2 regions of the Lentibacillus sp. Marseille-P4043 genome follow, and region 1 is predicted to be linked to the other one. Evidence: riboswitches for the same ligand, from Rfam matches in the RefSeq annotation. Region 1 holds a riboswitch; the other holds the start of a gene.
The links. A riboswitch is a leader RNA that binds a small molecule or an ion and turns the genes downstream of it on or off. The one in region 1 is predicted to bind FMN.
Positions count from the first base shown of each region.

Region 2: linked by a shared signal. The riboswitch ahead of ribD (bifunctional diaminohydroxyphosphoribosylaminopyrimidine deaminase/5-amino-6-(5-phosphoribosylamino)uracil reductase RibD) and the one ahead of C8270_RS10745 (ECF transporter S component) in region 1 are both predicted to bind FMN.

Region 1 covers NZ_LT984884.1:2,205,550-2,208,971, forward strand. Annotated here, with positions in the region: gene C8270_RS10740 (S8 family peptidase) at 1-649, shown strand, start outside; gene C8270_RS10745 (ECF transporter S component) at 1,174-1,761, opposite strand; FMN riboswitch at 1,927-2,074, opposite strand; gene C8270_RS10750 (hotdog fold thioesterase) at 2,138-2,545, opposite strand; gene C8270_RS10755 (1,4-dihydroxy-2-naphthoate polyprenyltransferase) at 2,568-3,422, opposite strand, start outside.
Region 2 covers NZ_LT984884.1:117,232-120,653, forward strand. Annotated here, with positions in the region: gene C8270_RS00590 (bifunctional 3,4-dihydroxy-2-butanone-4-phosphate synthase/GTP cyclohydrolase II) at 1-335, opposite strand, end outside; gene ribE (riboflavin synthase) at 381-995, opposite strand; gene ribD (bifunctional diaminohydroxyphosphoribosylaminopyrimidine deaminase/5-amino-6-(5-phosphoribosylamino)uracil reductase RibD) at 996-2,087, opposite strand; FMN riboswitch at 2,299-2,445, opposite strand; gene C8270_RS00605 (DmpA family aminopeptidase) at 2,606-3,422, shown strand, end outside.

The DNA.
Region 1 (3,422 bases):
TCAATTTACCGCAATATCCATGGTAAATGGTGAAGAAACAGGTGAATCGGATCCTGTTACCGTAACATTGGATACAGAAAAACCAGAGTTGACAATTGATAACCCTAAAGATGGAAGTAAAACAAATCGTGAAACAGTTACTGTTGAAGGAATTGTTGCTGATGCTAACGTTGACTGGGTTAAAGTGAACGGTAAAAAGGCCAAAGTTACCGACGGAAAGTATGCAAAACGTATCTTGCTTGATAATGGTGAAAACGTGATTAAAGTAGTCGCCAAAGACCAAGCAGGAAACAAGGCGAAGCAGAAAGTTACGCTTGATGTAAAATACAATGCACCAGTAATCGAAAACGTGACACCGACAGATGATGTAAACCTTCAAGCCGGTGAAAGCGTGAAAATTGAATTTGATAGTGAGCCAGGATTGGATGCAACATTCTTTATCCATATGCCATTAACAAATACACAAGGGAACAATGCAACAGAATTGCCAATGCGTGAAACTTCTGATGGACATTATGTTGGATACTGGACAGCAACCAATAATGTAAAAGCAGATGGTGCCGTCATTGAAGTAAAAGTTGTCGATGACTACGGCAACGAAACACGTCAAACGGCAGATGGTAACTTATCTATCAATATTGATGAATAATAATCAGTTGTAAACCACAATGCAGAAGGATGAAATATTCCTTCTGCATTTCTTTATGCCCTACAATTATTGATTTGAAGTTAGTTTAAAATTAATCAGTTTTCTAAAAGATTAGGACTGCGATTACTCTCCCCATCGAAAACATTTGTTGTTTTTGACGCAATAGATATAAAATGTGACACAGTGAAAAGTCTCTTTCATGACATTTTCTCTCGTTCTAATGATAATTGTGTGTCTGGATTCCGCTCCGGCAGAATACTTCGCTTTCCGCGGGCACGGCTTCAGCCTCCTCGGAGGCTGAAGCGTTCCCCATGGAAAGCGAGTATTTTCCCGCAGCGCTGGATTAGCACTCATCTTAGACAGGACGATAGGAAGTCACACCAAGTTACGTCGCATTATATATCAACTACGCAATTAAAAAGCAACAAACATTATGAAAAGAATCTTAATATTAAAGCACTCACTAGCAGCAAATAATGCAAAAATAAATAAAGCCAGCCTAAATTTGGCCAGCTTTAAAAACTTTATATGGTGTTAGCTTGCTTTTGTTCAATCCAGCTACGCATTTTAACAAAGAGGGGAACGAATAATATTCCAACGATGATTCCTTTTATTATATTAAACGGTAGAATTCCTGCCGTTACGGTATACCATTTAACACTTTCGATATTCATCTCTTCCATGCCCATAAATAATGCATAGATTGGTAAAATAACGAGGTAATTTAAAATACTCATTCCAATTGCCATTATTATTGTGCCAGCGATTAAACCAGATACAATACTTTTGACACCTTTGAATTTGTGATATAAAACAGCTGCAGGAACGACAAACATGACACCGGCTAAGAAATTCGCGACTATTCCCACAGGCTCACCACCGCCAATTGCCATATAAAGGACATTTTTAATTGCCTCTACAATTACCCCGGCAAGCGGTGAAAAGATTAAAGCAGCAATTAATGCTGGCACATCACTAAAATCAATTTTTAAGTAACCAAAACCTGGTAATACCGGGAAGTTTAGGAAAAATAGTAAGAGTGATATGGTTCCTAATAATGCTAGAATAATAAGTTTAAGTAATTTTGATGATTGCGTGTTTGCAGATTGCATCATCGAATTCCTCCTTCATCTGTTATCGATCCACATCTCGTGATGAAGGATAGGCCCTTTTTCTGTGCAAACTAAAAACCCTAAAGCGTGCCTAATCGGGGCTTTAGGGTATATTTTCATATACAGGAATAAATAGCGCATAACAAAATGCACCAGAAAACGGCTCGACATCTTCTCCCATCCAGACTGTAACTGTCGGTTCTGGATTTACACCAGATCAGCCGCCGAGACTTGGCTCAAGCGGGTCACGGACTTAGAACAAATAAAGTTCATTACCGTCGGTCGGGAATTGCACCCTGCCCCGAAGATGGAATCGATATATAATTGTAAGGTTAATTATACAATGATTTTATCAGTTTGAAAAGTAATTTGCTGTTTATTTTTTTGTGGAATTACCAGTAGTCCTTTTCGGTACAACCCCTATCGTGCAACGTGACATACAAATAAGTTCTTCCTGTTCGTCAACAATGTTGATTTCCCAAACCATTGTTGTTTTTCCAATATGCCGTGGAACTGCTTTTGCGGTTACGACACCATCACGCTTGCTTTTTATGTGGTTGGCGTTAATTTCCATACCAAACACACTAAACTGCTCCGGATCTACATGGTTATATGCACCAACACTTGCTGCAGTTTCTGCAAGTGCAACATTTGCTCCACCGTGCAAAAAACCTGCCGGCTGATGTGTTCGGTGATCAACAGGCATTGTCATGATGACTAGATCCTTATCAAGTGTTTGGACTTCGATTCCGAGTGAATTCATTAACGTATTTTTTAATTCCATAAAATTATTCCCCCTGTAAAAATTAGAATAACTTACTTAATAGCAATGAGATTCCTAATAAAAATCCATAAATTGTATTTGTCTTACCCGTAGCTACCATTGCCGGTAACATTTCGAGGGGTTTTGTCTTCCCTTGAAATTTTTTAATAACTTCAATGGCTTTTATGACACTTAAAAAGGCGATAATCGACCAGACTGGTAACATCCCATCAATAATATAAAATGCTGTTAATCCAAAAGCAATAACAAATAGGCCACTCAAAAAACGGATGGCATTTTTTCTGCCAAGTAAGATAGCAATTGTTTTTCGTCCGTTTTCTTTATCACCGTCTAAATCCCGAATATTATTGGACATCATTATACTTCCAATAAAAATTGCAACAGGAACGGATACTAGAATAACAGTCCCCGTTATTGTCAATGTTTGGATAAAATAGCTAATACCGATTATGACAGTACCCATTAAAAATCCGGAGAATAATTCGCCAAGAGGTGTATAAGCAATTGGTAGAGGACCACCTGTATATAAATAGCCAAACAGCATACATACTATACCAATGACCGCTATCCACCAACTTGAAACCATACAAATATAAATTCCTAACATAATTGCAATCCCAAAGAAAATGAACGCTAACCGTAAAACTGTCTTAGCTGATATTCCATCACGTACGATTGTTCCACCTATACCGACAGATTCCTCATTATCCAAGCCTCGAACAAAGTCATAGTATTCATTGAACATATTTGTTGCCGCTTGAATAAGCATAGATGCGATTAACATTGCTAAAAATAAAATGATGTTTATGGATCCATCAATGTATGCAAGCATAGTCCCAACAAATACAGGAACAAATGATGCAGTTAATGTATGTGG
Region 2 (3,422 bases), 2.1 Mb from region 1:
GCATCAACCAGTGCACGAATCGTCTGAGACCGTTCCACAGCACTAATCCCTGTCTTCGTGTTGTTATGGTCAATTGTCACCGTAAAGGCTGTGCCGAATGGGTCAGTGCTATGATTTGTCATCTTTGGAAGTTCAAGTCGACTGGCTAAATCAATCTCAATTGATGTACAGACAAGCCCTCTTCCATGCGTTATCATAAAATTAATTACATCTGGTGTAGCTTTTTCCGATAATGCAACAAGATCCCCTTCATTTTCTCTGTTTTCATCATCAACAACGATAATTGGTTTTCCTTGCTTTAAATCCGCAATTGCAGCGTCTATTGAATGAAACATTTTCCCACTTCCCTTTCATATAAGTCTATTACTGTTTAGGAATGCCTAATTGATACCTTCTTTTTGTGATTGTTTGGTTAACAAATTTTGCACATATTTCGCAAGCAAGTCACACTCGATATTAACTAGATCGCCTTGGTTTTTTTCACCCAAATTCGTTTTTGAAACGGTATGCGGAATAAGTGAAAGGGTTAGCGAACTTGCTTTTACATCAAAAACAGTAAGGCTAATCCCATCTATTGCAATCGAGCATTTTAGGACAATTAATGCTGTTAACGCTTCTGGAATGCGGATGTCATAATAAAGGGCATTTTCATGTTTTTCCTTTCTGATGATTTCTCCTGTCCCATCTACATGCCCGGAAACAAAATGACCACCGAATCTACCATTAGCAGGCATCGATCGTTCCAGATTCACATGTGATCCGACTTCTAATAATTTCAGTGAAGTAGATTTGATCGTTTCCGGCATAACATCTACTTGAAAGGCTGTTTCCGAATAATCCGTTACCGTAAGGCAAATTCCATTTACGGCAATACTGTCACCAACGTTCACATCTTCTATCACTTTTTTCGATCCGACCGTTAATTCGATGGATTGATCCGAAACTTTATTCATATTTTGTATAGTGCCTCTTTCTTCAATAATCCCTGTAAACATCTACTCATCCTTTCTTGGTGTTGCTGCTATTTTGATATCTTCACCAATCATCTCGACATCACTGATAGCAAGCGATAATGTTTCAGCAATGGACTGGAAACCACGCCCAGCAAAGGCTGTTGGCGCTGTTTTACCGCCAATCAATTTGGGGGCAAGATAAAGGATCATTTGGTTTAGACGCCTTTCTTCTAAAAATGCTCCATGTATTTCAGCTCCACCTTCCACGAACACCGACATGATCCCCTTGCTTCCTAAAACTTCGAGCACCTTTCCAACGGTAATTACTTCTTCATCCATTTGAATGACCTTGACCCGTTCCCTACTTTGATATGGTGCCATTGTTTGATCATCAGTATTTTTGCCAACAAAAATCCATGTGTCTGCTTGATTATCTGTCACAATGTTCGCATCTAATGGCGTTCTAAGATTGGTATCTAAAATAATACGCACTGGATTCTTCCCGCCGTTTGGAAGTCTTGCAGTAAGGCTAGGATTATCCATGACAACGGTGTTAACCCCAACTAGAATCGCATCATGTGTATGTCGGTAATGATGCACATCCATCCGGGCCTGTTCACCTGTAATCCACTTACTATCGCCATGAACAGTAGCCGTTTTCCCATCAAGGCTGACTGCTGATTTCACTGTTACATATGGTGTCCTTGTTTTTATAAAGTGAAAAAATGCAGCATTAATTTGTTCAGCTTCTTCTTGTAAAATGCCAACCTCCACACCAATTCCAGCATTTCGCAGTTTTTCAATTCCTTTACCAGCCACTTTTTCGTTTGGATCTGTTACCGCAATGACTACACGCTTTATACCTGTTTCAATAATAAGCTCGACACATGGCGGTGTTTTCCCATAATGGCTACATGGTTCAAGCGTTACGTAAATTGTCGCACCACTCGCTTTATCGCCTGCCATTTGCAAAGCATTCACCTCAGCATGTGCCTCTCCCGCTTTTAGGTGCGCACCAAATCCAAGTATTTCACCTTCTTTAACAACTACAGCGCCAACTGGTGGATTTGGACTTGTTTGACCCGACACTTCCTTGGCTAATCTCAAAGCAAATCGCATATAATCTTCATCCATCAACATACATCACCCTTTTTTTCGTATTAAAAAAACCCCCGAAGATCTTCGGAGGTGTGTTAGGGCAGAATTTTCAATAAGTAAAACACGTATGTAAAACACTTCATCTAAAAATGGTATACAAATAGATTTCATATATACACAAAGAAGCATACACAAATAACTATCTGTTTTAATCATTCTCACACAGAAACATACTTGCTACCTGAAAAAATTCCTTCTCCCATCCAGACTATAACTGTCGGCTCTGGAGTTTCACCAGATCCACCGTTTGGCATTAAACCGCACGGGTCACGGACTGAGAAGCCCTCGCTTCATCACCGCCGATTGGGAATTTCACCCGACCCCGAAGGAAATTGCAATATGAACTTGTGTTATTATTAAAACTTAAATTTTCATAAAGCGCAAGTATTTAGAATTAAGTATATCTATGTTTACCAGGAGAATTTAATCCATGCAATAAATAAGAAAAGGGGATATAATGACATTCAAATTATTTTTAAAAAGAGGTGTATAAAATGCCATCACTACCAAAGGGACGTTCCAACTGCATTACCGATGTTTCGGACGTTAAGGTTGGCAATGTAACACTATACGAAAAAATCAATGACCAGAATACCATTTGTACCGGAGTTACGGCCATACTCCCACATAGTGGAAATCTGTTCACACAAAAGACCCGTGCTGCAAGTGCTGTCATTAATGGCTACGGAAAAACAGCTGGGCTTGTACAAGTCGATGAACTCGGATTACTGGAGTCCCCTATCATGTTAACAAATACATTTAGTGTTGGACCCGTCATACAAGGAACACTGCAATACATGCTAGAGGAAAACAAAGAGATTGGCGATACCGCAAGCTCCATCAATATTGTTGTCGGCGAATGCAATGACAGTTATCTGAATTCCATGAGACTACAATCCGTTAAACCCGAACACGCCATACAGGCAATTAAGCATGCCAAAAATGCACCTGTTACAGAAGGTGCTGTCGGTGCGGGGAAAGGCATGGTCTGTTTTGGTTATAAAGGCGGAATCGGAACTGCTTCACGTATTGTTAATGTCGATGACGAACACTATACAGTAGGTTGCCTTGTATTAAGTAATTTTGGAAAACGTGATCATGCACTCTTTGCCGATTGGGAATCAAAAAACATGGACACTCCAGATGGGTCCATCATGATGATCATTGCCACTGATGCTCCACTGTATGATCGGCAATTAAAGCGGTTAGCCAAACGATGTGCTGCTGGTTTAGGAAGAACAGGCAGTCATATTGATCATGGAAGTGGTGATATCGCAATCGCATTTTCAACTGCTAATACATATAGTCATC